Regions from separate parts of the Cupriavidus metallidurans CH34 genome, predicted to be linked through region 1. Evidence: riboswitches for the same ligand, from Rfam matches in the RefSeq annotation. Region 1 holds a riboswitch; the other holds the start of a gene.
The links. Region 1 has a riboswitch for glycine ahead of RMET_RS28505 (D-amino acid dehydrogenase). Riboswitches for the same ligand answer to the same signal wherever they lie in the genome.

Region 1 (15,909 bases):
TCACTCGCGCGACAAACACCAAGCCAAACATCAGGCCTCGGCGAGCGGGGCAAACCGCCGCTTGGCGATGCACTGGTCTCGAATCTGACGAGCGAAGGAAGCGCGAGGACTCGAGTATTCGATGTCAATCGGCCCGGGCCACCACTGCAAGCCAAACGTCCACGTCTGTGCGACGCCAGCGAAGTGGAAAGCATGGTCCGAGGTAAGCAGGCGCGGGCAACGTATGAGGTTGCCGTTTAAAACGGCGCAGGACGGTAGCAGGACTGACCTTGAGGATGGCGGCGAGGTCGTGTGCGTCTAGGTAGGCGGGCGATAGCGGTTGCATGCCGAGTATAGGCAAGACCGTTGCGCAGGCGGTGCCATTGTGGACTATAGATCCGTGCATGTGGGCAGCCGCGCGCGGGCGCCATGGCGTGCTCTGGGCCCCGGCTCAACGCTGCATCGCCGATTGCATCGTCGGTCGTCCATACCGGCCGGGCTCGCCGGCATGGACAATAAGCCAGAGGTTGAACTAACACACGCCGATGTGCCTTTGCTTAATGGGAAATATTCCAGCGAACGAGAGCGGACGATTGTGTGGGAAGCCGAGTGTGTGCATGACGTCTTCACCCTCGCTGATGGCATCGGCCGGCACGACCGCCGTTTGCTCATCAGCAAGCCGGCACATATCGTCCCACGTCTTCTCTGGTTGCTGGCCTTGGTTCTCTGGCGCCAATAGCACGCGACTTGCTTCTGCCCAATCGTCCTCGCTGAACGGGCACGTCTTCAGGTGGTACCTCCACACTTCGCCGTGTTGGGTACCAAAGATGAACGGCACGATGCCTGAGTGCCGCCAATCTAAGACTGCGGATGAGGCCGCCGAATCATCCATGGCAGCGAACACGGAGACTTCAAGTCTCTCAAACTGGAATCTGATGCCTAGTACGCGTCCGTACTTTCCCTGAATAGCCTCAAACTTCAAGCCAACAATATCTGCGTCCTCGGGAATGCAATGGACGTAAGACGCTGTAATTGGCACTCTGACAATAGCGGTATAAATGCTGATTCCGGCGGGCGCTTGCACTCCATATTCAGAACCGCGAGGCGCAAAATGGCCAAAGTCGCTTACCAGATATGCGAACTCGGGAAACTCAGTCGCTGCTACTGCCGGCATCGTCTTTCTCAGGGTGGGCAGGTTCGCGCTCATTGCTATTCAGGCCTCCACCCAATTCATCTGCACGGCACCGCCTTTTGAGGCGTGCCCGAAGCAGCAGCTCAGCCACCAGTACGCCAGGTAGAACTCAGGGTCCGCGAACGTCTTAGCGCGTTCTTCCCAGGCTGCGAAGTCCTCGACGAGCTTTTGGGCGGCCTTTGGCCCGTAAGTTGCCGATGTCCTGGACGGATGGAGAATTTCACGGAAGGGAACCTCTTCGCCCGGTTCGGCGCCTCCGGCGGGGTGAAAGCCAACCATTTGTGCCAGTACGTCGTGCCAATCTCGACCTTCGCATCCGACGGCGAGCGAGTAATGAATACACCGGTCGTACATAAACTCCGCTCCGCGCGGGAACTCGGTTGTCAGGCTGTCAATCTGTGAAATGTATATGGAATTACCGATAAATTTTCTTTTTTCCCTGTCCCAGCGGATGTATTCATTGTCTATGCCATCTTCATATGCCACGCGATTGAGATTGCTGAAGACGCTGTAGATGGGATGGGCGTAGCTCACTGTCGTTAATCCTAATAAATAGAGGGTGTACGGGTTCGCTGCGACACGTTGGAGTCGCATGCATGAACTTGAATATAGCGATCTCAAACCGCCGTGGCACGCGAAAATTCATGCGCGGCAGAAGGGCCTGAGGCGTTTTCGGACGGTGAAACCGAAAATCTCGTACCTAATAAAATGAGATTTTCTAGTTACCGAGGATCGCAAAATCTGTGCGATATTCGACCAGTCTCACGATCTGCGTGACATGCTCGGCCATGTGTTCCTGTCTGGGCAGCGCCCTTCTGATGCTGACGAGAATTGCTGGGCTCTCAACATGCCCCCGCGCCACCGAACAGGCAGGCGGAGGCAATTTGCTGCGGCCTACGCGGCGTAGCTATGTACGGATGCAGAGCGGTGATGGCGTAGCGATGCGGAGCGCTATGTCGGCACAGGACTTCACATACTTCAGTGCTTTGAAATTGTCCGGCCGCGGCAGAGGCGGCACGTGCTCACTCACGAGGGGAAACGCTGCCCCATGGGTTTCGCAGAATGCGAGGATGCTTGCCCAACGCTCATGGATATCGCTGGGCTCCTGATTACCTCGGCCGTCCCCAAACGACGGTATGCACTCCGGTATCGCCATGATGATGCGATATCGCTCTTCCTTCGCCTCTTCGACGCCGAGCACGATGGGAACCACGCCGAATTGCCTCCAGCCGTCAATGAACATCCAGATATCTGGATCATCAGGTTCGGTGAGCCATACGATGTTCAGTTCGCCAAGCGAGAGCTTCACTGTAAGAATGTGGTGCCCATCGAGGATGTCGCGCTCTATCTGTATGGTTGCCGGCGCCGAGCAGTCGGGTGGGAGGTCCTGGATGCTCGGAACTGCCAGCGGGCAAGTCAGCGCCATAGCGTACGGCGGCAGTCCTGCCGCGATGGGGTTCGGGTCGCTCAAGAACCGAAGGAGGAAATCTACTTGGCCGAGGGCAAGAACACCGTCGCCGAAGTTATTAACGCGTTTGAGGTTAAGAGACACGTGCACTATTCACTGTGAGTTGCGAGGCCGGCCGACTTGCCGCTCGCCCAGGACAGGTGCCTGTAAATGAGTGTAGGTGCGCGTGTCGATGATGATTGACAGCGATCGCAGCCCACGTACGCTCTCGAAGCGTTGCTATCGAGAATTTTCCTTGGCAGCAACGTCGATTTTCTGACGTGTGCAGGTCCAAACTTCTTCACAACCCGCGAGCGTTAGCAATGACTCACTTCGGGAAATATTTCGAGAAGGATCATTGCGTCGACGGCGACCCGCCGAGGCGCAGTCAGGGCAAAGTACGAATCGATCCGCCTGAAAGCAGCGTCGTGAAAGGCTGAAGTTCACGGTCCGCGGGAAGGCAGTGGTGACGGGCATGACTGAGTCGACACGTGCACCCTGGAGCGCCGCGAGCCGAGTCTGGGAGGAGCAGGGTCGGGCTAACTAGGCGCTGCGCTGAGGCGGCACTTGGGAGGGTCTGCCCAATGCGCCATAGACTCAACTCTGCAGTCGGCTCTGCGACCGGAGCAGCGCCCGGCGGCCCCGACCGAGGAAGGCTAGCCTGGAACTACACTTGATATGGAGACTTGGAATGCGCGGCTGCCCAACAGGGCGAAAACCTGCGTTGGCTCGTTCTCGGCGCATGACTACAGGTCGACCAACTGAAGCCATGAGACGCCATCGCCTAGAGGGTCTCCTTCCCCGCTTGGCGAGGCTGCAACTCGGAAAAGGGTGCGAGATATGAGAGCAGATTCGTGCAACGCGGCCTTGCGGGCGAGCCCCCGAAAGCGCCAGCTAGCTATCTGCGTGAATACATTTCGCAAGCACTTTAATGTTTTGCAAGCGCTTTAATGTTTTGCAAGATCTTTAATGTGCAAGGTCACAGGCCCTCCCCCGACTCCCCTATACTGCATCCGTCCCTTCACGGAAGCATGAACTATGGAATTCGCTCCTGGCATCAGCCAGCTTGCGGGGTTGCTGGCCGACCCGGGCCGCGCCGCGATGCTGTGGGCGCTGATGGACGGCAGCGCCCGGCCCGCCGGCGAACTGGCGTTGATCGCCGGATTGTCCGCGTCGTCGACCAGTGGACACCTGACCCGCCTCTCCGAAGGCGGCTTGCTGGTGGTGGAAACTCGCGGGCGCAATCGCTACTATCGGCTTGCCACGCCGGAAATTGGCGTGGCTATCGAGGCGCTGGCCACCGCGTCACTGGCCAGCCAGCCGCCGCGCATGCGTGCCGTGCCTGTTTCGCGCACCACGCCGCCTGCGCTGAAGCAGGCACGAACTTGCTACGACCACCTGGCCGGGGAACTTGCTGTGGGGCTTTTCGAACGAATGTCGCAGGCGGGCTGGATCGCCGTGGACGGCACGCGGGTCGACTTGACCGGAGATGGCACGCAGGCCATGGGGCAGTTGGGCATCGACGTGGATGCGGCGCGGCGCAAGCGGCGGCAGTTCGCCTGCACATGCCCCGACTGGAGCGAGCGCAAGCCGCATCTGGGCGGGGCGCTCGGGGCCGCGCTGCTGCAGGCGATGCTGGCGCACGGCTGGATAGAACCTACAAGCACGTCGCGCGCGTTGCGCGTGACACCACGTGGGCAAAATGAAATCGGAAAGGTAGCGGCAGGAGAGAACAGATGGCGATAGAACTGGAAGACGATGCGCAGGACGCCGTAAGCCGGCTGTTCGCGCTGATCAACCTGGGTGACACGCAACAGACCACACGGCAGCTCACGCTCCTCGAGGAAGCCCTGGAAGACGCCGAGGAAGACGACGTCGACTCGGAGGCATTGCTCTCTCAGATCAAGGAGATCATCGACTGGGAATCAGGCTTCTATGTCGACTGGAAGGACGTGGAGTCCTTCATCGGCTGCCTGAACCAGTTATGCGAGCGTATCGATCTAGAGATCGATTGGGGCACCGACGATACCGAGGATGAGGATTTCCTCGAAGGCACCAGCGTGCCCGAACTCATGGAGCTGGCGGCCGATCAGCTCCGCGTGGCGGGCTACACGCTCTGGAACTGGGATACGGGCGGCGACGCCTATGCCGGCTGGATCACGCGCAGTGAGGACGACGACGAAATGCTGGAAATCGCCGACACGCTGGGCTTCGACGCCCGCAGCGGCGACCAGCCTTTCTGACGCTCAGTCGAGGGTGATGACGGTGGGCTCGCCATCGTCATCGTTCTGATCTTCCGCGCTCTCCTCAATGCGCGTTGCGGCCGTCACGCGCGCTCCGGGCCGACGCGTTTCTGGCACACCGAGCGTTTCCTCGAGCGCATCCAGAAATGCGCGCACGCTGGCCGGCATCAGCTTGCGGGCGGGCATCAGCACATAGACCTTCAGCGGGGACGATGCGTAGCCAGGCAGCACGCGCACCAGCTTGCCCTCCACAAGTGCCTCGCGTACAAATCGCGGCGACAGGCGTGTCACGCCCAGGCCATCCACCGCGGCATTGAACCGCACTTCCGCGTTGTGCGTGCAGATGCGGGGTTCCACATCCATGGCGAAGGTTTCCACCCCATCGCGCAGGAATTCCCAACGCGTATCGTCAAGATTGCCGACCGTGGGCCAGCCTTGCAAATCCTGCGGCGTGCGCGGCAGTCCGCGCTCGCGAATCAGGGACGGCGCGGCATAGAACGCGCGTTCGATCAGCACCACCCGCTTGCTGGCAAACGAGCTATCGCTCAACCCCGTGTCTGTCATGACGAAGGCCAGGTCGTAGCCGTGGCGGATCAGGTCGGGCTGGTCCCAGCTCACATCGAGTTGCACGCGCAGCGAGGGATGCAGCTTGAGCAGCCGGTTCACCGTCGGCGAAAGGTGCTGCGAACCGACTTCATAGGGTGTGGCGATGCGGATCGTGCCGCTGACTTCTTCGCTGACGGACGCCGCTTCGGCGCTGATCTCGCGCAGTTCGCCGAACAGTGGCGCCACGCGATCATACAGTTGCTGGCCGCGCTGGGTGACGCGCACCCGACGCGTGGTCCGCTCGAACAATCGCACGCCGAGTTGCCCTTCCAGCCGCGCCACCGCGGCGCTCGCCGATGACTTCGGGACTTCGGCCAGTTCGGCCCCCTGTGTGAAGCCGCCCCCTTCCACCACGCGGCAGAAGATTTCCCAGTCCTTCCAGTCGATCGATTTCATTGCGCACCTTGTTCACGCGAACACCGGGGAAAACCCTTACCCGATGGGGCGCGATTGTCCCACACCGCGAACAATGATGGAGTCCATGCTCATAGTGTGGGTATTACGGGAGTATGACAGGGTCAGCTTTCTTGGTGCGAATCGGATCCGGTGGCGTCTGAAGTGGCCTTGGCGCGCTGCGGCAGTTCCAGCGCCTGCTCGCTGAACACGTCAGTCGATTCAACGATTGGCGCTCGGCCTCGACGGACATGCCGAGGCCATCATCATCGTCGCGGCCCGCGCCGGGCTCCATGCCATCGAAGAAGCAGGACAGGCCACTTCCCAGCCCGCAACCCCGCTTCGAGGCCAGTGGTCTATGGGTTGCGTTCCGCGAGCGCTTCGAGCAGCGCTTGAGACGGCACGAAGAACAGGCTTCCGGTGACTGCCTTGCTGTAGTCGAGCAGCCTGTCGTAATTGCCCGGTGGACGCCCGACGAACATGTTCTCGAGCATCTGCTCGATCGGCGCGGGCGAGCGCGCGTAGCCGATGAAATAGGTGCCAAACTCGCCCTTGCCGGGTGAGCCGAACGGCATGTTGTCACGCAGGATCTTCACTTCCTTGCCGTCCTCTTCCAGCGTCGTCAGCGAGCTGTGCGAGCACGTCGGCTTGATCGACTCATCGAGTTCGATGTCGGACAACTTGGTCCGCCCGATGATGCGCTCCTGCGCCTCGACGGAAAGCTCGTTCCAGCCGGTCATGTCATGCAGGTACTTCTGCACGATCACGTAGCTGCCGCCTGCGAACGATAGGTCCTCGTCACCGATGATCGTGAAATCCACAGCTTCGCGATCCACCGGATTCTCAGTGCCGTCGACAAAGCCCACCATGCTGCGCATGTCGAAGTAGCGGAAGCCATGCACTTCGTCGACCACGGTCACCGCCGCGCCGAGCCGGCCGATCAACTGGGTCGCGAGTTCGAAGCACAGATCCATATGTTCCGCGCGGATATGCAGCAGCAGATCGCCCCGCGTGGCCACGGCGCGTCGATCGCCGGCGCCGAACTCGCGGAATGCATGTAGCGATGCGGGATGCGGGCCCCCGAACAGCGTATCCCAGGCGTCGGTGCCAAAGCCGCAGACACATGACAGATTGCCGCCCGGCACACGTTTGCCGACGGACCGCACGAGCGCTGCGACATCCGCGCACCAGGCACGCACGGTCGCGGCGTGCTCGGCACCGGGCGTCAGCGTCGCGACGATGAAGATCGCGCTGCGGGTAATGGGTTGATAGACGGCCTGGGGTTCGATCGGGTCGTTTGGCATGGGGGAGTGAGTATGGTTATAGCTTCAGACGCTGACTGCGCGAGACAGTCTTCAAGACTAGAACACGTGCCCTAGTTGTGAAAGCCACACCTTGGCATGGGTTTCCGGGACCACGACCATGTTCCGCACCCCATCGTATACGGCACTCAAGCCTTGGCGCAACGCGAAGTCACAACGCAAAGTCACAAGGTCGTTCCCTCGAGGCTCCCTCTATGTCGCAACGCCCACGAACTCGCCCGCTGCTTCCAGCAACCATTCGCGCAGGTGCCCCATCGCATCGCTCATTGGCTGCGTGTCGGGCACCACGAGGTAGTACGCACTCGTCGCGCGCAGTGATCGCGCCACGGGTGTCACCAGCAGCCCGCGCGTCAGGTACTCATCCACCAGGAAACGCGGCACCAACCCGACGCCAAGCCCCGCGCGGGCCGCGCTGATGACCATGCTGTGGTGGTCATAGCGCGCGCCGCGCAGCGCATTGACATCGTCAATGCCGGCGGCCTCCATCCATTGCTTCCAGCCGAAGCTGCGCGTGACCAGGTGCAGTAGCGGCGATCGCGCGATGTCGTTGACGCTGACCCGCTTCTTGCCGCCGAAAAAGTCCGGATGGCAGACGGCGACCGACTCCTCGCCGAACATCCGGTCCACCCGCGCGCCCGGATAGACCGCCTCGCCGAAGTGGATCGCCGCGTCGTACGGCGTGCCCTCGAACAGGAACACATCCGACTGCGCGCGGATGTTGACGATGACCTGCGGGTGGCGGGCATAGAAACCCGGCAGCCGTGGAATCAGCCACTCGACGGCCAGTGTTGGCACGCACGCCAGTTCCACCGTGCCACCCACACCTTCGTGCGCCATGATGTCCAGCGTGTCGCGCTGCAGCTTGCGCAGCATCTCGCGCACCTGGCGGCTGTAGAGCACCCCCGCCGCCGTCAGCGTGATGCGCTGGTTGGCCCGGTGAAAAAGCTGCACGCCAAGCAGGCTTTCCAGCGAGGCGATCTGGCGCGATACCGCGCTCTCCGTGATGTACAGATCCGCCGCCGCGCGCCGCAGATTCAGATGCAGCGCCGCCGCGTCGAAGGCACGCAGGTTGGACAGGCTCGGAAGACGTTGGCGCATGGGGTGGGGGAGGGACTTGTTGACTAAAAGTCATCATCCTATACCGAAATTTCGCTTGAAACCGCCAGCTTGATGAGGAACGATTCGAACTCGCACCGCCGCGCCCCCTCTTAACGCGGCACCCCAGAACGAACAAAGACAAGCAGGACAGGGAGACAACATGAAGCGTTTGATCAGCGCCCTCGCAGCTGCCGGCCTCGCATTCGGCGCGGCTGTTCCCGGCATCGCCGCCGCCCAGGAATTCCCGGCCAAACCCGTACGCATCATCGTGCCGTATCCACCGGGCGGCACCACCGACATGGTGGCGCGCCTGATCGGCGACCAGCTCGCGATCCAGTGGAAGCAAACCGTCCTCGTCGACAACCGCCCCGGCGCAGGCGGCATCGTCGGCACCGGCACGGCGGCCAAGTCCCCGGCCGACGGCTACACGCTGCTGATGGGCTCGGTGGGCGAGTTCGGCATCAATCCGACGCTGTACAAGAAGCTGCCCTACGACGCCGCCGCCGACTTCGTGCCGGTGACGATGGTCGCCAAGGTGCCGAACGTGGTCGTGGTGTCGCCGGCCTTCGCCGAGCGTGCCCATGTGCAGACGCTGGGCGAACTGATCGCCTATCTGAAGGCGCATCCCAAGCACGTGAACATGGCATCGGCCGGCAATGGCACCTCCACGCACCTCGCGGGCGAACTGTTCCAGCGCATGACTGGCACGGAGATGAGCCACGTCGCCTACAAGGGCAGCAGCCCGGCTATCGCCGACCTGATGGGCGGCAGCGTCGATGTGATGTTCGACAACCTGCCGGCATCGCTGCCGTTCATCCGTTCCGGCAAGCTCAAGGCACTGGCAGTGACCACGCCGGCACGCTCGTCTGCGCTGCCCAACGTGCCGACCGTCGCCGCCGCCGGTCCGGTGCCAGGCTTCGACGCCAGCCCGTGGTTCGGCCTGCTCGCGCCGCGTGGTACCCCTGCAGCCGTTGCGCAGAAGATTAGCCAGGACCTGACGCGCGTGCTCGGCGAGCCCGCCGTGCAGGCCAAGATGCGCGAACTCGGCGCCGAACCGGCACCGAGCACGCCCGACGCCTTCGCCGAGGTTCTGAAGAAGGATCGCCAGAAATGGGGCGACATCGTCCGACTGTCCGGCGCCTCGGTGGACTGAAAACCACCCACATTATTCCAACTGCTTCTCCGCGCGTCCCCCGCGCGGCACCTCATCATGATTTCCAACGTCACCTCGCTCGTTTCCCTTAGCCTTGGCACCGAAGCCGCCGCGCGGCTCTCGCAACTGGTGGCCATGCCCACGCTGCCGGCCGGCAAGCTGGGTCACCCCACGCGCGCCGAGATCGCACATGCGCTGAACCTGGTGCTGTTCGCCGGCATCCTGGATCGCGTGCCCACCGGCAAGGCCTACACGGAGGATGTAGCGGCCACGGGCGGCAAGGTGCACTTCGATCACGGCGCGCTGCGCACCGTCCGCTGGCAGGAGAACGGCGCGTTGCCCGCAGGCGAGGCAGCCTTCACGCGTATCCTGCGCCCGCTTGGCTACCGCCTCAATGGCACGTATCCGCTCGACCGCATCGGCATGACGGGCCGCTCGTATGCCCACGCCGACGCGCCGGAGGAAATCGCGCAGTTCTTCCTCAGCGAATTCCATCCCGAGCGCTACAGCGAGGACTTCCAGCAAGCCGTGAGCCGCGTCGTCGGCAACTCCGCCGATCCGCTCACGCCGCGCGCGCAGTCGCTACTGTGGGAGCTGGAACGTGACGGCGCGTTGCCGCTGGCCGATGCCGGGGAACTGATCGACCTGCTGGCCCGCTGCTTCGAGCGTCAGCACGCCACGCCGCACCTGAACGACTACGAACGCCTGCTGGCCGAGTCGTCGGAAATGGCGTGGATTGCCACCGAAGGGAATGCGTTCAACCACGCCACCGACCGCGTGGAGGACGTCTTCGCGGTATCGGACGAACAGAAGCGTGTGGGCCGCCCCATGAAGGAAAAGGTCGAGGTGTCGCAAAGCGGCCGCGTGAAGCAGACCGCGTTCCGCGCCGATCCGGTTCGCCGCGCGTTCGTTGGCGCCAGCGGTGACGAGGTGGTGCGCGAAGTACCGGGTTCGTTCTACGAATTCATCACGCGCGATCGCTATGTGGACGAGGCACAGGCCATCACGCGCACGGACCTGGGCTTCGACGCCGGCAATGCGCAGGGCATCTTCAAGATGACCGCGGCGGCCTGCTGAAGCGCGACGTCCGCAACCACGAGCACGCCATGGCCGCCTACCCCTTCGTTCCCGCGCTACGCGAGCCGCAAGGCTCGCCGATCCGCGAGCTGTTCAAGTATCTCTCCGACCCGGAGATGATCTCGTTCGCCGGCGGCTATCCGTCCGCCGCGTTGTTCGACGTGGAAGGCATCGGCGCGGCATCCGCACAGGCATTGCGCGAACGTCCTGCCGAGTGCCTGCAGTACGGCGCCACGGAGGGCACGCCTGCGCTGCGCAACGCGCTGGCGGCCCTGATGGCGGAGCGTGGCGCGGCCGTCGCCCTGGACGAACTGCTGATCACCAGCGGCTCGCAACAGGGCTTCGATTTTCTCGTGCGCGCGCTGGTGGAGCCTGGCAGCCTCGTGCTGGTGGAGGAACCCACCTACTCGGCCACGCTGCAGGCACTGCGGCTGGCCGGCGCTGACGTGCGCGGCGTGCCGTCCGACCATGACGGCATGAACGTCGACGCACTGGAGGCGATGCTCGCAGACGCGCCGGCACGTCCTCGCATGATCTACACGGTGCCGACCTTCGCCAATCCAACCGGCGCCACGCTCTCACCCGCGCGCCGGCTTCAATTGCTGGAACTGGTGGCACGGCACGAGATCGTGCTGGTCGAGGACGATCCTTACGGCGCGCTAAGCTTCGACGGTCCGCCGCCGCCATCGCTGCTCGCGCTGTGCGATCAGGTGTCCGGCGCGCGCCCGTGGCTCGTGCATCTCGCAAGCCTGTCGAAGACGCTGGCACCAGGACTGCGGCTGGGCTGGATGGTGGCCGCGCCGGAGATCGTGCGTCGCGCGGTGATCGCCAAGCAGGTGTCGGACCTGTGCACGCCGCCATGGCTGCAACTGACCGCCGCGCATTACCTTCAGGCCGGAAACCTGCCCGGGCAGATCGCGCGGGAAGTGGCGGTCTATCGCGACAAACGCGATCGGCTGACGACGGCGTTGCACCAGGCGTTCGGCACGCGCATCCGGTTTGCGGATCCCGCCGGGGGCATGTTCCTGTGGGTATCCGTGGACGGCATCGACGATGCGGCGGCGCTGCTGCCCCATGCCATCGCAGAGAAAGTGCTGTTCGTGCCGGGCACAGGCTTCTACGCCGAGCGTCGCGCGCGCCCCGCGTTCCGGCTGTCGTTCGTGGGCGCCGACCCGGCGCAGATCGAAGAAGGCGTGGCGCGGCTTGCCCGGGCCGCAGCGCGTGCCGGGGTATCCGTCGTCAATCCGGACTAAGCCAGGCGCTCAGACATCCAGCGTGCCGACGAAGCCGAACTCGACCGGCGTCTTCGCATAGAACAGGCGGATGTCTTCGTGACGCAGGCGCTCCAGCAGCGCCTCCACCTCTTCGACGGTGGCGACCACCGTCACCTCTTCCGGCCGATCGGCTAGTTCGATGAAATGCCAGGAATGGAAGCGATGGTCGTGCCCGATTCCCTCCGCCGCCACCGTGTGCGTGGCACCGCGAATCTGCATCTCCCGCATCACCTGCATCAGCCAGTGCGATAGCTGCTTGCCGTGATGGCGCCGACCTTCCTGCGTGTAGAAGGTGAGTTGATAGCCCTGCATGACATCTCCCTGCGGATCTGGATTGGCCAGAAGCTGGAGCCCCCCACGTGGCAATTTCATCGTATGCCAGGGGGCAGCAATGGTCCAAGACCAGCTGCCGGGCCGAGAGCGCCCGGCACCCCCTGGGAAACCCGGTGTTGAGAATGGCTCTCATTCTGAGTTAGGATGCCGCCATCGCCCCTTGCGGGGCTTATTGCCGGAGAAGTTCATGCAGAAGATTGCCGCTTTCCTCGTTGCCGGAGTGTTCTCGACCGCCGCTTTCGCCGGCGCCAACTGCTCCAAGCACCCGAAATCCGAATGGATGCCGGAAGCCGATGCCAAGGCCAAGATCCAGGAACAGGGCTACAACATCAAGAAGTTCAAGGTGGACGGCAATTGCTACGAGATCTACGGTACGACCAAGGATGGCAAGAAGGCCGAGATCTACTTCGACACCAAGACGCTTGAAATCGTCAAATCGGAAATCGGCAGCTAAGCATGTCGGCGCCCGCGGACCGGACGAACGCCCCCGACACGATTCGCGTCTGGGACGTGGTCGTGCGTTTCACGCACTGGAGCGTAGCGGCCATCGTCTGCTTTGACCTCGTCCAGGACTCCGGAGACAAGGTGCACCGAACCCTCGGCTACATCGCCGCGGGGCTGGTGCTGTTCCGGGTCTTGTGGGGCTTCATCGGCAGCCAGCCTGCGCGTTTCCGCACGTGGCTGCCACGTCCGTCCGCCGTGCTGGCCTATGCCAAGGCACTGATCGCCGGCCGCGCGCCGCGCCATGTCAGCCATACGCCGCTGGGCGCCGTCGCCATGCTGGCCATGTGGACGCTGATCCTGGCGCTGGCCGTCACCGGCTGGATCTCGCGTCTCGATGCGTTCTGGGGCGAGGATTTGCCAGTCGACATCCACCGCTGGCTGGCGAACGCGCTGCTGGCGCTGGTGATCCTTCATGTGGCCGCAGCCATCGTCATGAGCATCAAGGGCCGCGAGAACCTCGTCGCTGCCATGATCACGGGCCGCAAGCCACGTGATCCGCGCCGCTAGCGGATTTCTATGGCATAGTTGCCATCGTTTTACCCCGCGTGTATCGGGAGAGTCTGTGCCAGCCGCCCGGCCGACACGGCGCCGAAGGAGCAACCGCCCCGGAAACTCTCAGGCAAAAGGACCGGTACCCGCCATTGAACTCTGAAGAACCCCGGCTTGCACGTCAGCCGGCGGTACCGAAGGAGCAAGCGGCACGCGTATTGTTCGTGTGCCGCGAATCTCTCAGGTCAAGGACAGAGGGGGCGTCCGCAACCGCGCATGGTGCGCGGCGGACTGCCATCCCACGACGTCCTGAAAGACCTTCGACATGAAATCCATCGCAGTGATCGGCGGCGGCATCACCGGCGCCACGACGGCTTACGCCCTGGCCAAACGCGGGTTCTCCGTCACCCTGTTCGAACGGCACCGCTATGCGGCCATGGAAACCTCGTTCGCCAACGGCGGACAGCTCTCCGCCTCCAACGCGGAAGTCTGGACGCACTGGTCCACGCTGGCCAAGGGCCTGAAGTGGATGCTGCGCAACGACGCGCCGCTGCTCGTCAACCCGCGCCCGACCTGGCACAAGCTGAGCTGGTTCGCCGAGTTCATCGCATCGATCCCGCATTACCGCGGCAACACGGTGGAGACCACGCGGCTTGCCATTGCCGCGCGCCAGCACCTGTTTGCGTGGGCGGAGGCGGAGGGCATCGACTTCGACCTCAAGCGGCGCGGCATCCTGCATATCTATCGGGACAAGGCGGGCTTCGATCACGCAGGGCAAGTCTCGAAGCTCCTGGCCGAAGGCGGACTCGAACGGCGCGCGGTGACCCCGGACGAGATGCGAAGCATCGAGCCGACGCTGGCAGGCCAGTACTATGGCGGCTACTACACGGAAAGCGACTCTACCGGCGACATCCACAAGTTCACCACCGGTATCGCTGCGGCGGCGCGCAGACTGGGTGTCCAGATGCTGTACAACCAGGACGTGAGCGCCGTGTCGACCAGCGGCCGGCGAGTGACGATCGTCTCGGCTGACGATGGCCAGACGACATCGCGCGAATTCGACGCAGTGGTCGTCTGCGCCGGCGTTGCCAGCCGCGATTTCGCGCGGCAACTCGGAGACCGCGTGAACATCTATCCGGTCAAGGGCTATTCGATCACGGTCAACCTCAACGATGCCGAAAGCCAGGCCTCGGCGCCCACGGTCAGCCTGCTCGACGACGAAACCAAGCTTGTCACCAGCCGTCTGGGCGTGGACCGATTCCGCATAGCCGGCACCGCCGAGTTCAACGGCGTCGACCGCGACATCCGCGCCGATCGCATTCGTCCGCTGATCGACTGGGTCCATGCTTGCTTCCCCGGCGTCAGCACCCGTAGCGTGGTGCCCTGGGCGGGGTTGCGGCCGATGATGCCGAACATGATGCCGCGCGTTGGCCGGGGCCATGCCGCTAACGTGTTCTACAACACAGGGCATGGGCATCTCGGCTGGACGCTGTCCGCCGTGACGGCCGAGATGGTGGGGGATGTCGTGCGCCACGCCGCCACGGCGCAGCAAGGGCGCGTGGGCGTTGGCGGATTGGTGGTGGGCAACGGCTGAGGGAAGCCCTTCTTTCCGGGCCAAAAACGAAAAAAGCCCCGCTTGCGCGGGGCTTTTCGAATCTGGTGCCCAGAAGAGGACTCGAACCTCCACAGTGTTGCCACCGCTAGGACCTGAACCTAGTGCGTCTACCAATTCCGCCATCTGGGCGATGCGAGCCGCGAATTCTACAGAAGCCTGAGGAATTTGCAAGCCCCCGTGTGAATTCTCTCGCATTCCTCCCAGGTCAGTTGCCGCGCAGCTCCAGATAGAGCCCGCCATCGACCACGTAGCGGTTCCGGCCCGCCCGCTTGGCGCGGTACATGGCGCTGTCGGCGCGATGCAGCAGTGGCTCGAGGCGCGGCGCGTCGGGCACGGCGCAGACCGCGCCGACGCTGATCGTCACGAACGGCTGCACCGGCGTGCCATGATGGGGAATGCCCAGTTCGCGTACCGCTGCCACCATCCGGCGTGCGATGGTTCGCGTCTCCTCGGACGTGGAATCCGGCAGCACCACGGCAAACTCCTCGCCACCCAGGCGGGCGCAAAACTGCGTGCCATCGAGCACGCAGGTCAAGGCCGTCGCGACCTGCCGCAGGCACTCGTCGCCGCGCGGATGGCCATAGAGATCGTTGAACTGCTTGAACAGGTCGACATCCAGAATCAGCAGGCCGATTTCCGTGCCGCGTTCGTAGGCGCGTGTCACCGCGGCATGCGACTCGCGCTGGAAGTAGCGACGATTCGGAATGCCGGTCAGGGCATCGACGTCGAGGTCCGCCTGGGCGCGCGACAGCTCCTGCGCGGTCTGCCCAAGCTGCATGGCCAGCGCCTGCTCGCGCGACTGATAGCGGCTGATATCGCGCATGAACACGAGCTTGCCGATTGGCTTGCCATCCATCCGGCAGACGGGCTCCACCATCAGTTCGTACTGCGCGCCCTGGGGAATCCCGGGATTCGTGCCGACGTCTTCGGCAGTGGCCGGCGAAGACAGCAAGTCCTGCCACGTGGCAGGCGCCACCTCGCCTTGCGCCAGTTCCGGCAACATGCGCGCCGCTGCGGGGTTGAACTCGACGATGGTGCCGTCCAGGCCGAGGATCACGCAGCCTTCGCGGATGGTGTCGAATACACGCAGCCGCGCGTAGTGCCCGACATCGTCCAGATGCGATCGCAGCGCACAGAACCAGACCAGCACCGTCATGACCGAGAACGTGGCCGGTGTAAGATCA
Region 2 (15,909 bases), on a different replicon from region 1:
TCCATGGCGAGCTTGCGGATGGGAACGGCCGCGGAACCGCGGCCGGATGGAGCACCCAATGTACCAGCTTGCCCATTACAAGCGATGCCGGTTTTGTATCAAACTTGATACGTGCGCAAAACGCCACAAGTAGCGAGAGGCGGAAAAAAACGCCCCCGGTGCTGCCGCATCCGGGAGCGCTCAACAGGGAAGAAGCCGGGCTCGCATGCGCCCAGCACACACCGCAAACCGAAGGGTAGGCGCAGTGTGTCGCGACAGACGTCGAGACGAAAGCGCGCATTCCAATCGTAGAGAGCCGGTCATCGCGAAGCTTGTCCGGCTTGTATCAATCATTCCGCCGCAGGCTTGCCGAGCAGCGCCTTGAGCCCGGCCAGACGATCCTTCGGGCTCATGGCCGGAGTCTCGTCCTTCGGGGCGGGACTGTCCTCGAGCTTCATCTCGGCGATGAAACGCGACGGCTCGCACGCATACGTATCGCGGGCGCGCTTGCGCTTCCTGCACCAGCTGATCTGCAGACTGCGCTGCGCGCGCGTGATGCCCACATACATCAGGCGGCGCTCCTCCTCGATCTTCTCGTCGCCCATTTCCTCGTCCTCGCGCGAGTGAGGCAGGATGCCCTCCTCCACGCCGACCAGGAACACGTGCGGATACTCGAGCCCTTTCGACGCGTGCAGCGTCGACAGTCGCACCGCATCGGGATCTTCCTCGCGGCCTTCCAGCATGCTCATCAGCGCCACGGTCTGCGTAAGCTCGAGCAGGTTCTTGCCTTCGTCGCCGAAACCATCGGCGGTGTCGAATCCGGTGGCTTCGCCCTCGCCTTCCGGCTCGGGACGCGTGCCCTTGCGTTTGAGCCAGTCGAGGAATTCGAGCGTGTTGGTCCAGCGCGATTGCGCTTGCCGTTCGTCGAAGGTGTCGTAGAGGTAGGCCTCGTAGTGGATGCCTTCCATGAGATCGTCGAGCACCACCGTGGCCGGGTCTGTCTTCGCACGATCGGCCAGCCGTACCATCGACTCGCAGAACGTGCGCAGCGGCTCAAGCTGGCGCGGCTGCAGCTTCGCCTCGATGCCACCCATCATGGCCGCCTCGAACAGCGATACCTTGGCCTGGCCCGCGAACGTGCCGAGCACTTCGAGCGTGGTGTTGCCCACGCCACGACGCGGCGTGGTGATCGCGCGGATGAATGCGGGATCGTCGTCGGGGTTGGCGATCAGGCGCAGGTACGCGCAGATGTCCTTGATCTCGGCCTTGTCGAAGAAGCTCTGACCGCCCGAGAGCACATACGGAATGCGCTCGCGGCGCAGGATCTGTTCGAACAGCCGGGCCTGGTGATTGCCGCGATAAAGGATTGCGTAGTCACGGAACTGCGCGCGCCGCTCGAACTTGTGCGCGGACAGCCGGAATACCACTGACTCTGCCTCGTGCTCCTCGTCGTTCATCGGGTGGATCGCGATCGGATCGCCCATGCCGTGTTCCGACCACAGCTTCTTGTCGAACAGCTTCGGGTTGTTGGCGATCACCGCGTTGGCGGCTTCCAGAATCCGCACGGTCGAACGGTAGTTCTGTTCGAGCTTGACCACCTTCAGACTCGGAAAATCGGTCTGCAGCAGGCGCAGGTTGTCGAGCGTGGCGCCACGCCAACCATAGATCGCCTGATCGTCATCACCCACTGCGGTGAACGCCGGCGCGCGCAGATGCGAGCCACCGGCCAGCAGCTTGAGCAACTGGTACTGGCACGCGTTGGTGTCCTGGTATTCGTCGACGAGGAAGTAGCGCAGGCGGTTCTGCCACTTCAATTGCACGGCTTCGTCGCGCGCGAACAATTCGGCGGGCAGGCGGATCAGGTCGTCGAAGTCCACCGCCTGGTACGCGTGCAGCGTGGCCACGTAATTGCGATACACCATCGCGGCCTGGTGCTCGTCGGCATCGCTCGCCTGCGCGAGCGCCGTCTCCGGATCGATCATGCCGTTCTTCCACAGCGAGATCGTGCCCTGCACGCTGCGGATCAGCTTCTTGTCCGTGGTGCCAAGCTGCTCCTGCACCAGGCCGAAGCAGTCATCGGAATCCATGATCGAGAACTGCGGCTTCAGGCCAAGGTGCTCGGCTTCCATGCGCAGGATCTGCACGCCGAGCGAATGGAACGTGCAGACCGTGAGCTGCTTGAGCGGAATCCGCTTGCCCTCGCGCGTGGTCTTGCCCTCCATCAGCTTGCCGATGCGCTCCTGCATCTCCTTGGCCGCCTTGTTGGTGAACGTGACGGCGGCGATGTGGCGCGGCTCGAACCCCTTGTCCTCGATCAGGTGCGCGATCTTCTGCGTGATCACGCGCGTCTTGCCCGATCCGGCACCCGCCAGGACGAGGCATGGCCCGTCGAAATAGCGAACGGCTTCGGATTGCGCGGAATTGAGCCCGTGGGACATGTGATCTTTGATGAGGATTGGCCTGGATCGGCCGAAAAGGCGCGGATGAAGCACACCGGAGCCGGTGCGCCAAAGCTGGCGATGTTAACACGCGCCTCGTGTCACGCGCGTCGTGTCTGGTCGCACCCTGCACGTGTGTCGGAGACCGTCCTACGGCAAGCGTTTCGAGCCCGTAACAATCGTAAGCCGCAGGCACCCGGGGCACGGCATCGGCCTCTCACTTATCACAGCGTGCCGGTATGGCTGGCGCGCGTGGCAGTACTGCATGTCGACAACAAAGCACTGGAGGCCATATGACTACGTTCCGCACGATTTCGAAGCTCACACTGATTGGTGTCACGCTTGCTGCCTTTGGCGGCTGCGCCGACATGACGCCGAAGCAGCGCAACACGGCGATCGGCGCGGGCGTCGGTGCCGTGGGTGGCGCCGTACTGACCGAAGGCAGCGCGCTGGGCACGCTCGGCGGCGCCGCCGTGGGTGGCGTGATCGGTAACGTCACGACCAAGGGTCACTAAGGGTTGTCCCAGGGCCGCTCATCAAGGGCCTGTTACCGGGCGCGATGACGGCCACTGACAGGTTGGCGAGGGCCGCCCGCAACGGGCGACCACGCACGGGACCGGGCCTGCCGCACGAGGTTTGACAAAGGCAGAACGGTCCCGTACATTCACGCGCATCCGGCCGGGAGAGCGCGCAGCGATTGCGCCGCCGAAGGGGTATCACCCGAAAACTCTCAGGCACCATGGACTGGCTGGATCGGCATGCAACATGCACACAATGCATGCCGCACTCTGGAGAGCGACATCCGCTATTGCAAGGCAATGGTGAGCATGTCCACCGAAGGGGCGCACGAAGCACCACGCTTCGTAATCTCTCAGGTATCGAGGACAGAGGGGTCATCCGCGGCAGCGGACTGGTAGCGCATTGGCGCGACCGGACGCTGCGGCGGATGACCCTTTTTTCGTTTTCGAACCACGGTTTTCGAACCGAGCGCCCCCAAGGACATCCATGACGCTCCAGGCCACGCCCCTCAACGCCATCCACCGCGCCCTCGGCGCCCGCATGGTCGACTTCGGCGGTTGGGACATGCCCGTCAACTACGGCTCCCAGATCGAGGAACACAACGCGGTACGCGCCGACGCCGGCATGTTTGACGTCTCCCACATGTGCGTGGTGGACCTGAGCGGCATCCACGCGCGCGCCTTCCTGCGCGGTCTGCTGGCCAACAACATCGACAAGCTGCAAACGCCGGGCAAGGCGCTCTATTCGTGCATGCTCGATGAGAAAGGCGGCGTCATCGACGACCTGATCGTCTACTTCTTTGCCGAGGACCGGTTCCGCCTGGTGGTCAACGCCAGCACTGCCGTCGGCGACATCGAATGGATCCAGTCCCGCAACACGGCCACCGGCAGCGGCGTGACGATCACCCCGCGCCGTGGCGACCTGGCCCCGGCCTGCGTGAGCAAGCTGGCGATTGTTGCAGTGCAGGGCCCGAACGCGCGCCAGAAGGTGTACGACGCATTCCCGTCGACCCAGCCCGCCGACACGCTCAAGCCGTTCAACGCGGTGGTGGTGCACGACGCCGAGATGGGTGAACTGATGGTGGCCCGTACCGGCTACACCGGCGAAGACGGCTTCGAACTCGTTGTGCCGGCGGAGAACGTCGCGGGCATCTGGGAAAAGCTGTCCGCCTCGGGTGTGCGTCCCGCCGGACTCGGCGCGCGCGACACGCTGCGGCTGGAAGCCGGCATGAACCTGTACGGCCAGGACATGGATATCCACACTTCACCGCTCGATGCAGGACTGTCGTGGACCGTCGACCTGCAAAGCGAGCGCGACTTCATCGGCAAGTCGGCGCTGCTGGCCAGCGGCCAGCAAAAGACCTTCGCCGGCCTGATCCTGCGAGACAAGGGTGGCGTGCTGCGCGCGCACCAGAAGGTCATCACTCCGGCCGGCGACGGCGAAATCACCAGCGGCACATTCAGCCCGTCGCTGTCGCAGTCGATCGCCTTTGCCCGCCTTCCCCGCGACATTGCCCCCGGCACCGAGGTGCAGGTGGAGATTCGCGACCGCAAACTGACCGCGACTGTGGTTAAACTGCCGTTTGTGCGCAATGGCAAGGCACTCGTGAGCTGAGGCATCGCCCGGCTTCACACCAACGGTCGCCCTTACATCCCCCCGGCGGGCTAGCCAGGGGGATGCCTGAAACAAGAAACACACTGCATTCCGGAGAACCTCAATGAATTTCCCCGCTGACCTGAAGTACACCGAGTCGCACGAATGGGTGCGCGTCGAGTCCGACGGCACGCTGACGATCGGCATCACCGATCACGCGCAGGACGCGCTCGGCGACATCGTCTTCCTGGAACTGCCCGAAGTGGGCAAGTCGGTCGGCGCCGGCGACGCGCTTGCCGTGGTGGAATCGGTAAAGGCCGCCTCCGACATCTACGCCCCGGTGGCTGGCGAAGTGATCGCCGTGAACGAAGCCGCCTCGGCCTCGCCGGAATCGGTCAACGCCAATGCGTTCGACGCCTGGCTGTTCAAGCTGAAGCCGGCCAACAGCGACGACGTGAACGGCCTGATGAGTGCCGACGCCTACAAGGCCAGCGTCGGCGCCTGAGCCCCGACACCCCAACTGATTCGATGCCGCAAACGCGGCGGCCAGGCTGACCACCTGCCGCCGCGCCCCCACGAGATTCCTTGCCATGAACGCCCCGCTCCCCATGAACGCTGCCGCCCAAGGTGCCCGGCCCACGCTGGCCGAACTGGAGGCGCGCGACGCCTTCGCCGCCCGTCATATCGGCCCCGATTCCGCCGAACAGCAACACATGCTCAAGGTGCTCGGCTTCGAGAGCCGCGCCGCGCTGATCGACGCCGTGGTGCCCGCCGCGATCCGCCGCCGTGACGGCATGTCGCTGGGCGAATTCACCGCACCGCTGACCGAGGAGGCCGCGCTCGGCCGCCTGCGCGCGCTGGCGGGCAAGAACCGCGTGCTCAAGAGCTTCATTGGCCAGGGCTACTACAACACGCTCACGCCGGGCGTCATCCTGCGCAACATCTTCGAGAACCCGGCGTGGTACACCGCGTACACGCCGTACCAGCCCGAAATCTCGCAAGGTCGTCTGGAAGCGATGCTGAACTTCCAGCAGATGATCACTGACCTGACCGGCCTGGATATCGCCAACGCGTCGATGCTCGACGAAGGCACCGCTGCCGCCGAGGCGATGACGCTGCTGCAGCGCGTGAACAAGCACGCCTCGAACACGTTCTACGTGGCTGAAGACGTCCTGCCGCAAACGCTGGAAGTGGTTCGCACGCGCGCCCTGCCGCTCGGCATCGAGGTCAAGGTCGGCCCCGCCGCCGACGCCGCGCAGGCCCATGCCTTTGGCGTGCTCCTGCAGTACCCGGGCGTCAATGGCGATGTGGCCGACTACCGCGCGATTGCCGAAGCCGTGCACGCCTCCGGTGGCCGCGTCGTGGCCGCTGCCGACCTGCTGGCGCTGACGCTGATCGCCGCGCCGGGCGAATGGGGCGCCGACGTGACCGTGGGCAACTCGCAGCGCTTTGGCGTGCCGCTCGGCTTCGGTGGCCCGCACGCGGGCTACATGGCCGTGAAAGATGAATTCAAGCGCTCGATGCCGGGCCGTCTGGTCGGCGTGACGATCGACGCGCAAGGCAACAAGGCCTATCGTCTGGCGCTGCAGACGCGCGAACAGCACATCCGCCGCGAGAAGGCCACGTCGAACATCTGCACGGCGCAGGTCTTGCTGGCCGTGATGGCGTCGATGTACGCGGTCTACCATGGTCCACAGGGCCTCAAGCGCATCGCCCAGCGCGTGCATCGCCTGACCGCCACGCTGGCCGCCGGCCTGAAGACGCTGGGGCATACGCCGCTGAACGCTACGTTCTTCGACACGCTGACGCTGGAGACCGGCTTCAACACCGACGCGTTCCACGCATCGGCCACGGCCCGTGGCATCAACCTGCGCCACGTGGACGCCACCCGCATCGGCATTTCGTTCGATGAAACCGCATCGCGCGACGACGTGATCGCGCTGTGGGAAATCTTCGCGCACGGCAAGGCCGTGCCCGACTTCGACACGATCGAAGCCTCGGTGCAGGACGGCTTCCCGGCGACGCTGGCGCGCCAGAGCGCGTACCTCACGCACCCGGTGTTCAACACGCACCACGCCGAACACGAGATGTTGCGCTACCTGCGTGCGCTGGCCGACAAGGACCTCGCGCTCGACCGCACGATGATCCCGCTGGGCTCCTGCACCATGAAGCTCAACGCCACCAGCGAGATGATCCCGGTGACGTGGCCCGAGTTCAGCAACATCCACCCGTTCGCGCCGCTCGACCAGACCGTCGGCTATCGCGAAATGATCGACCAGCTTGAGGCGATGCTGTGCGCCGCCACCGGCTACGCCGCGGTGAGCCTGCAGCCGAACGCCGGTTCGCAGGGCGAGTACGCGGGCCTGCTGATTATCCATGCCTATCACGCGAGCCGTGGCGAAAGCCATCGCGATATCTGCCTGATCCCGTCGTCCGCGCACGGCACCAACCCGGCGTCGGCGCAGATGGCCGGCATGAAGGTGGTGGTGGTGGCCTGCGACGAGAACGGCAACGTCGATCTGGCGGATCTGGCCAAGAAGGCCGAGCAGCACAGCAAGAACCTGGCCGCGATCATGATCACCTACCCGTCCACGCACGGCGTGTTCGAGCAGGGCGTGCAGCAGATCTGCGACATCGTGCACAAGCACGGCGGGCAGGTCTACGTTGACGGCGCGAACATGAACGCGATGGTCGGCGTGGCCGCGCCGGGCCAGTTCGGTGGCGACGTGTCCCACCTGAATCTGCACAAGACGTTCTGCATTCCGCACGGCGGTGGCGGCCCGGGCGTCGGCCCGGTGGCGGTGGGCGCGCATCTGGCGGACTTCCTGCCGAACCAGGACAGCGTCGGCTATCGTCGCGACGAGAACGGCATCGGCGGTGTCTCGGCCGCGCCGTTCGGCTCGGCCAGCATCCTGCCGATTTCGTGGATGTATATCGCGATGATGGGCTCGGCCGGCCTGACCGCCGCCACCGAGAACGCGATCCTGACGGCCAACTACGTGGCCCGGCGTCTGTCGCCGCACTTCCCGGTGCTCTACACGGGCCAGCACGGCCTGGTGGCGCACGAGTGCATTCTGGATCTGCGCCCGCTGCAGAAGGCCACTGGCATCAGCAACGAGGACGTGGCCAAGCGCTTGATGGACTACGGCTTCCACGCGCCGACCATGAGCTTCCCGGTGCCGGGCACGCTGATGATCGAGCCGACCGAGAGCGAGGCACTGCACGAGCTCGACCGCTTCATCGACGCGATGATCGCCATCCGTGGCGAGATCGCGCGTGTCGAGGACGGCAGCTTCGATCGCGAAGACAACCCGCTCAAGCACGCGCCGCACACAGCAGCCGTGGTGGTCAGCGACAAGTGGAACCACAAGTACACGCGCGAGGAAGCCGCCTACCCGGTGGCATCGCTGCGCACGCAGAAGTACTGGCCGCCGGTTGGCCGCGCGGACAACGTGTACGGCGACCGCAATCTGTTCTGCTCGTGCGTACCGCTAAGCGAGTACGCTGAAGACTGAGGCACCTGCCTCTGCCTTAGCACGCGGCGGCGTCGGGGGACACTCCGGCGTCGCCGGCCGGAACCTGTGCCGGCGCCCCCTATTGGCGGCGCATTACCGGAGTCAGCCGTGGCAGTCAGCGTCTTCGATCTGTTCAAGGTGGGCATTGGCCCGTCCAGTTCGCACACCGTCGGCCCGATGCGCGCCGCCCTGATGTTTGCCCACGGGCTGGAGCGTGACGGGCTGCTGCCGCAGGTGGCAAGTGTGCGCGTGGAGTTGTATGGCTCGCTGGGTGCGACGGGCAAGGGACACGGCACCGACAAGGGCGTGATCCTGGGCCTGATGGGGGAAGCGCCGGACACGGTCGACCCGAACACCATCGACGCCAAGCTCGCCGCGCTACGCGCGAGCCGCCAGCTCTCGCTGCTCGGCACGCATACGGTGCCATTCGTAGAACGCGAACACATCGCGTTCTATCGTCGCGAGGCGATGGCCGAGCATCCCAACGGGATGAAATTCCACGCCTACGATACGGACGGCACCTCACTACGCGAGGCCCGCTATCTGTCCGTGGGTGGTGGCTTCATCGTCACGGCGGGCTCACCTAACACGCAGTTGCAAGCGGCCGAGCGCCAGTTGCCGCATCCGTTCCGCAGCGGACGCGCGATGCTCGACATGGCTCACGCCAGCGGCAAGTCGATTGCCCGGCTCATGCTGGAGAACGAACTCACGTGGCGCTCCGAGCAGGAGGTCATGGACGGCCTGCTCCACATCTGGGACGTGATGCAGCAATGCGTGGCACGCGGGTGCCGCACCGATGGCGAACTGCCCGGGCCATTCAAGGTGCGCCGCCGCGCGCCCGAGCTGTATCGCAACCTGACGGAGCGCGCCGAGCGCACCCTTTCCGATCCGCTTTCGGTCATGGACTGGGTCAACCTGTACGCAATCGCCGTCAACGAAGAAAACGCGGCGGGTGGCCGCGTGGTCACGGCGCCCACCAATGGCGCGGCCGGCATCATTCCGGCGGTGCTGCACTACTACGACCGCTTCATTCCGGGCGCGAACCCACAGGGCGCAGTGGACTTCCTGCTGACGGCAGGCGCGATCGGTCTGCTCTACAAGCTCAACGCGTCGATCTCCGGCGCGGAGGTCGGATGCCAGGGTGAAGTCGGCGTGGCCTGTTCGATGGCGGCCGGTGCGCTGGCGGCCGTGCTCGGGGGCACGCCCGAGCAGGTGGAAAACGCCGCCGAGATCGGCATGGAGCACAACCTCGGCCTGACCTGCGACCCCGTGGGCGGACTGGTGCAGATTCCCTGCATCGAGCGCAATGCCATGGCGGCGGTCAAGGCGGTCAATGCGGCGCGCATGGCCCTGCGCGGCGACGGCACGCACTACGTCTCGCTCGACTCGGTCATCAAGACCATGCGCGAAACTGGCGCGGACATGAAGACCAAGTACAAGGAAACCGCGCGAGGCGGCCTGGCGGTCAATATCGTGGAGTGCTGATTCCGGGTGCCTCCAGTTACCCACGCAGGTTGCAGGCACCGATGGCCGACGTATGATTGAGGCACCTTCGGTTTGCCAAAAACAACACGGCCATGCAGACCTTCCATCAGCTTTTCGACGAAACGTCGTCCACCTACACATATCTGCTGATCGACGCGGACACCCATGAGGCGGTGCTGATCGATCCCGTGGACCGCCAGTACGAGCGTGACCTCGGCGTGCTTGCAGACACCGGCGCCAAGTTGGCCTGGGTGGTGGAAACACATGCCCATGCCGACCACATCACCTCGGCGGGGCATCTGGCACAGCAGACCGGCGCCCACACGGCGGCGCCGTCGGGCTGCGACATCAAGCCCGCGCAGAAGCAACTCATCGACGGCGACACGCTCCGCTTCGGCAATCAGGTGCTACGGGCCATCCACACGCCCGGACATACCGCCGGCAGCATGAGCTATCTGTGGGAGGAGCCCACCACCGATGGCGTGGTGCGCCGCATCTTCACCGGCGATGCGCTGCTGATCGACGGCTGTGGCCGCACCGATTTCCAGTCCGGCGATGCGGGCACGCTGTTCGACAGCCTGACGCAAAAACTCTTCCGCCTGCCCGACGACACGCGTGTCTATCCGGCGCATGACTACAAGGGCCGCACCGAGTCCACGATCGGTCAGGAGCGCGCCACCAACAGCCGGGTGGCGGGACGTACACGCGACGAGTTCATCGTGATGATGCGCGGCCTGAACCTGCCCCGGCCAAAGCTGATCGACGTGGCCGTGCCGGCCAACCAGCAACTCGGTCTGATCACCGGCCGCGACGGGGAAAGTGTGCCGCACGGCGCGTGAGTTGAGCGCTGCGCAGCGTCGGCGCAGCGCCTTGCCTCAGCCGCCCCCCCACTGTTCGCAGGTCTGTCGCACCATATCGCGCAGGCTGTGCGCATCGCGATTGGCGGCGCGCACCCAATGCGCGTCGTTGCTGCGGCTCGCCGCCAGCGCGCGGATATTCGATAGCGCCTCCAGCGAGCCCAGTGCTTCCGCATGTGGCTCGAGCGCATCGCAGATCGACAGGATATGGTCGGCAATCGGCATCCGAGTCAGTTCATTCGGATGCACATACTCGCCCTCCAGCCCGAAGCGACACGCCTGGAAGCGGTTGAATGTGTAGACCAGATAGTCGTCTTCCTGCGGCATGAATGGCCGTGACAACAGCAGGTAACGCGCCAGCGCCTGGATATAGGCCGCGATGTCGCACGCGCGCTGCACGGTCAGTGGCGTGTCCATGACGCGAACTTCGATCGTGCCGAATTCCGGCTTGGGACGAATGTCCCAATAGAAGTCCTTCATGCTCTCGATCACACCGGTGGCGCGCATCTTGTCGAAGTACGCCTTGAAGGCGTCCCAAGTCAGCACGAACGGCGCGCGCCCGCTCATCGGGAATGCCGCCACCGAATTCAGACGGGCCGAAGCGAAACCGGTATCCACACCCTGCACATAGGGCGACGACGCGGCCAGCGCAATGAAGTGCGGGACGTAGCGCCCGATGGCGTGCAGCAGGAACAGCGACTCGTCGGGGCTCGGACACCCGATATGGACGTGCTGCCCAAACACCGTGAACTGCTTGGCCAGATAGCCGTAGAGTTCGGAGATGTACTGGTAGCGGGGCGAGTCGGAAATCGTGCGATCGGACCACACCTGGAACGGGTGCGTGCCGCCGCCGCAGATGCCGAGGTTCAAGCCGCGTGACGCATTGACCATCAGGTCCCGCATGACGCTCAGCTCCTCGAGCGCCTGCGCGTAGTCGTGGCAGATCCCCGTGCTGATCTCGATCATCGACGGACTGATCTCCGGCTTGATGTCGCCGGCATGTTGCGTGCCCCTGAGCGCCCGGAGCAGGTCCGGCGCGAACGGCGCGAGGTCATAGTCATGACGATTGACGAGCTGCAGTTCCAGTTCGACACCAAACGTCAGGGCTTCGGAATGCTTGAAGGGTTCGAGCGACATCAGCGCCCTCCGTTGTCACGCGCTTCGCTGACATAATGCAGCGCCCACGCCGCGATGACGGGTCCGAGCAACTGCTCGATCGCCAGCGCACACAGAATGATCGAAGCCAGCGGCGAGCCGGTTCCCGGATACAGCAAGGCGACGTCGTTCATCAAAAGATAGGCGAGTCCCGACATCGGAGCCAGCGCCAGCCCGAGCGCCGTGCACTGGCGCAGACTCAGGCCCGAGAACGACCCCAGCGATATCACGCCAACGAGCTTGGCAACGTGACGCATCACGACCAGCGCGATGGCCAGCATGCCACCCACCGCCCAGTCATGTGCCGTCAGCGGCAGGCCGAGCGAGACGATCATCACGATAATTAGCAGGCTACCCGCGCTGCCGAAGTGCGTGGGCCACACATGCGGCTGTCGGTCCTGATGCTTGAAGACCACGCCAGCCAGCATCAGCGAGAGCGGCATCGACAACTTCAGCACGCGCGTCAGCGCCAGCGCGAACAGGACCAGGCCAACCAGCACCAGGAAGCTGTAGTGATCGTCAGCGGACATGCGGGCGTAAATGGCATGGCCAACCTTGCCGACCACCCACGCCAGCAGGCACGAGCCAGTCAGCAGGTAGAGCGGATGCAGCAGCGCAGCGCCGATGTTGCCGTACTCGGAGTGCAGCCAGCCGGTGGCCACCTGCACGATGACGGCGGCGTAGATGCTGTTCAGGGCCGCCATGGCCATCAGCCGCTCGGTCACCTGGCCTTCGGCGCGCAACTCGTTCTTGAGCTGGAGCACGATGGTCGGCGACGTGCTGACCGCAATACCGCCCGCCAGAATCGCCACGGCCGGCGATGCGCCGAGCCACTGCAATACCGTGGACACCAGTCCCCAGGTCAGCAGGCTTTCCGCCCCGCTCGTGAACAGCAGCCAGCGGTTCGCGCGCAGCCAGGAAAACGACAGTCGATGGCCAAGCTCGAACAGCGCCAGCGCGAGCGCCATGTCGATCAGGATGCGCGTCTGCGCGATCATGTTCTCGTCGACGATGCTGCGTCCGAGCGTGCCCGCGAACAACCCCGCGGCCGCATAACCGACGATGCGTGGGAAGCCGAGCCAGCGGCGGCAGAGCTCGCCGGCCAGTCCCGCGCCAACCAGCGCGAGCCCGACCCAGAACAATCCGCTCGGGGCCAGTGGCAGGGATGGGAAAAGTTGGCTTAGTCCGTTCATGGCCGACATGGTAACGGAAGCACATGAACTTTCGTGTCGGGTGTTGTCCGACGCTTCTTTTAATACGCTTGCAACTTTCGGCTTCTTCCATTAAAAAACGCCATCTTCGCAGATGGCGTTTCCCCGGGGTTGGCAAATTCAGAATGGGCTCACACGCCCCAGACCTTCCATTTGGGACGCGTCGACTTCAGGCCGGCTTCCACCTGCGCGAAAAGACCCCGGGTGACACCCTTGTCACCCTCGAGCGCACGAGCCTTTTCGAACCAGGCAAGCGCCGTTTCGCGCTGCGCCATGCCTACGGCGGCCCGTACCGCCGTCAGCCAGGTTCTGGCATCCCAGTCATCCCGCGCGGCGAACGCAAGCTGAAAATCGGTCAGCGCTTCGGGAAAGCGCGCCAGGTCGACTAGCAACGCGGCCCGCTGCACGCGTGCCTGAGCCTGGCCCCGGCCATCGCGCTCGCCAAGCTGCACGGCTTGCTCCAGCAGCGGCAGCGCGCGGTCGTTGTCGCCAAGGTCACGCCAGATCTGGCCGAATCGACTGCATAGCCACGCGTCTTCGACCAGCATCGAGCGGCGCTCCAGCGCTTCGAGTTCGGCGCGCGCATCAGCACGGTCATGCTCGTCCATCGCCGCCATACCGGACTGGAGCAGCCCGGCATAGTGGGCGCGCGCGTGCGCCATGGCATGGGCGCCCTCGCTGCGCGCTTCCACCGGCAGTGCGTCGAGACGCGCATCCATATGCGAGATGGCCGCGCTGGCAGACTCGGTAGCCTCGCGGCCGCCAATCGCCGCCAAGGCCGCCACCAGACGGCTGAACACCCAGCTCACGTTGCCGGGATTGCGTTCCACCGGGTAGCGGTTCATGACTTCGCCGGCCAGGTCGACCACTTGCTGATGCTGGCCTGCCGCCGCGTGCGTGTCGAGCAGGTCGATCCAGTGGTCGATGAAATCGCTCGCCGCCATACCCTTGCGGTGCAACGCCAGCTTTTCCTCCAGATGCGCCTCGTCGGCAGGCAGCAGACGCGCCAGCAGACGGCACAGCAGCGAATAGAGATGAGGATCGGCATTGCCGCCGTGGCCGCGTGGGTCGCCTTCGCCTGTGGAAAAGTACGACTCAAAGCAAGCCAGGCCCTTGCGGCAGGCGGCCTCTAGCAGCGGCCTGAGCGTGGCCTGCGACGCCGGCACCTCGTCGATGAAGGCACCGAGTGCGCTGGCCGCATGGAAATACAGCGCGCCGTCGTCGGCGTCGGCCGTCAGCGCGAAGCCGGTCCATGCGGGTTGCGGCGCAGGCGCATTGGCCGGTGCGGCCGCGTTGAGCTGGTTGCGCAAGGTCAACACGCGTACCTGTGTCAGCGGATCGGCCTCCTGACGCAGATAGGTATCCATGTCATCGAGCGCACCCGCCGGATCACTGCCCAGACGCAGTGGCGCGCGCAAACGGCGTGCCTCGGGGTGGTCGGCTTGCTCGGCCAGCACTCGTTCGGCCTGCATGGCAGCGAGCGCATCGCCCTCGGGCGGTGTCAGATCGAGCAGTTCGGGGGAATCCAGCGCGATACGTCCCAGGCAAACGCGCAGCAGCGGCTCGCCCAGTTGCCCGGCGGCATCGCAACGCGCCACGTAGTCCTGCACCAGCGGGAGAATGTCACCCGCGCCCAGGTCCGGCGCGCGATAGAGCAGATCGTGCCAATAGCGGCCCGCCAGGGCGAAGTCATTGAGGCGGAGCGCGACGAAGCCGGCATAGAAATGCGCCGCCCATTCGCCTGTGGCCAGCCCGTTGCGGCGCGCCGCTTCATGCATCCACGGCTGCGCCTCGGTATCACGCCCTTCGCGCATCAGCAGCGTGCCGTAGATATGGGCCAGCGCGCCACGTGACGCCCAGCGGTGCACTGGCGCCAGCGACAGCGAAGGCAGGCGTTCCATCGCCTCGTCCAGCGCGGCCAGCGCGCCAGGCACATCGTCGCGATCGGCATGCAGTTGCGCGCGCAGCGCTGCATAGTCCACCACCTCAGGGTGTGCCTCCCAGAGCTGGTCGGCCACCTGCAGCGCCTCGTCGTGGCGCCCGGCATTGGCTAGCGCGATCGCGTGCTCGTAACGGACATCCTGCACGGTCGGTTCCTTCTCAAGAATTCAGCAAAAGCGGAATTATGCGCTAACCGCGGGAATCACCCGGGAAAGAACAGCGGGGATTTCGGGCCGGTTCCCGCCGCCCAACAAAAAACGCCACCACGGGCCGGGCCCGGGTGGCGTCTGGTATCGCGCGGCGCGCTGGGCGGAGGAAAGCCGTCCGGCGCGCCGATGCGGGCTGGCTTACTTGCCGCCCACGGTCTGCAGCACGGTCCACTTGCCGTCAGCCACCTTGTAGACGGTGATGCCGCCGTCCTTCAGGTCGCCGCGGGCATCGTAGGCCAGCGTCTTGGTGGTCACGCCCTGCATGTTGGTCGCAGCCAGCACCGGCAGGTAGCGCGCCGGATCGGCCGAGCCGGCCTTGATCATGGCCGTCATCATCGCGGTGGCGCCGTCATAGGCATACGGCGAGTAGGTCTGCACCTTCGAGCCGAAGCGCTTCTCGTACTTCTTCTCATAGGCCACGCCACCCGGCATCTGGTCCAGCGGCAGGCCGGCCAGCGACACCACGGTGCCATCGGCTGCCGGGCCGGCCAGCTTCAGGAAGTTGTCGGTCTTGGACATTTCGCCCGACACCAGCGGCGCCTTCATGCCCAGTTCCTTCACCTGCTTGGCCATCGGGGCCGACTGCGTCTCGGCGCCGCCGTAGAAGATGATGTCCGGGTTGGCGCGCTTGATGTTGGTCAGCACGGCCTTGAAGTCCACGGCCTTGTCGTTCGTGAACTCACGGCGGACGATCTTGCCGCCAGCGGCCTTGGCCGCCTTCTCGAACTCGTCGGCCAGACCCTGGCCGTAGGCCGTGCGGTCATCGACGATGGCGATGTTCTTGGCGCCGAGCTTCTTCACCACGAAGGCGCCGATCACCGAACCCTGCTGGGTGTCGGACGTCATCATGCGGAACGTGGTCTTGAAGCCCTGGCGGGTGTACTCAGGCGCCGTGGCCATGGCGATCTGCGGAATGCCGGCGCGGTTGTAGACCATCGACGCCGGGATGCTGGTGCCCGAGTTGAAGTGGCCGAGCATGCCCTGGATGCCCGCGTCCACGAGCTTCT

Region 2: linked by a shared signal. The riboswitch ahead of gcvT (glycine cleavage system aminomethyltransferase GcvT) and the one ahead of RMET_RS28505 (D-amino acid dehydrogenase) in region 1 are both predicted to bind glycine.

The regions. Positions count from the first base shown of each region.
Region 1 covers NC_007974.2:2,319,565-2,335,473, forward strand. The annotation lists gene RMET_RS28435 (hypothetical protein) at 512-1,186, opposite strand; gene RMET_RS31870 (hypothetical protein) at 1,193-1,705, opposite strand; gene RMET_RS28445 (hypothetical protein) at 2,079-2,723, opposite strand; gene RMET_RS28450 (ArsR/SmtB family transcription factor) at 3,657-4,364, shown strand; gene RMET_RS28455 (DUF6630 family protein) at 4,355-4,861, shown strand; gene RMET_RS28460 (LysR family transcriptional regulator) at 4,865-5,863, opposite strand; gene RMET_RS28465 (Dyp-type peroxidase) at 6,217-7,164, opposite strand; gene RMET_RS28470 (LysR substrate-binding domain-containing protein) at 7,375-8,280, opposite strand; gene RMET_RS28475 (Bug family tripartite tricarboxylate transporter substrate binding protein) at 8,441-9,433, shown strand; gene RMET_RS28480 (DUF1338 domain-containing protein) at 9,491-10,510, shown strand; gene RMET_RS28485 (aminotransferase-like domain-containing protein) at 10,540-11,763, shown strand; gene RMET_RS28490 (DUF190 domain-containing protein) at 11,773-12,096, opposite strand; gene RMET_RS28495 (PepSY domain-containing protein) at 12,305-12,571, shown strand; gene RMET_RS28500 (cytochrome b/b6 domain-containing protein) at 12,574-13,128, shown strand; glycine riboswitch at 13,163-13,262, shown strand; gene RMET_RS28505 (D-amino acid dehydrogenase) at 13,436-14,704, shown strand; tRNA gene RMET_RS28510 (tRNA-Leu) at 14,768-14,854, opposite strand; gene RMET_RS28515 (diguanylate cyclase domain-containing protein) at 14,931-15,909, opposite strand, start outside.
Region 2 covers NC_007973.1:3,758,212-3,774,120, forward strand. The annotation lists gene RMET_RS17475 (response regulator) at 1-5, opposite strand, end outside; gene RMET_RS17480 (UvrD-helicase domain-containing protein) at 330-2,417, opposite strand; gene RMET_RS17485 (glycine zipper 2TM domain-containing protein) at 2,711-2,932, shown strand; glycine riboswitch at 3,087-3,174, shown strand; glycine riboswitch at 3,196-3,315, shown strand; gene gcvT (glycine cleavage system aminomethyltransferase GcvT) at 3,423-4,550, shown strand; gene gcvH (glycine cleavage system protein GcvH) at 4,654-5,034, shown strand; gene gcvP (aminomethyl-transferring glycine dehydrogenase) at 5,120-8,044, shown strand; gene RMET_RS17505 (L-serine ammonia-lyase) at 8,153-9,529, shown strand; gene RMET_RS17510 (MBL fold metallo-hydrolase) at 9,622-10,368, shown strand; gene RMET_RS17515 (YbdK family carboxylate-amine ligase) at 10,405-11,523, opposite strand; gene RMET_RS17520 (cation:proton antiporter) at 11,523-12,743, opposite strand; gene RMET_RS17525 (hypothetical protein) at 12,884-14,839, opposite strand; gene RMET_RS17530 (branched-chain amino acid ABC transporter substrate-binding protein) at 15,041-15,909, opposite strand, start outside.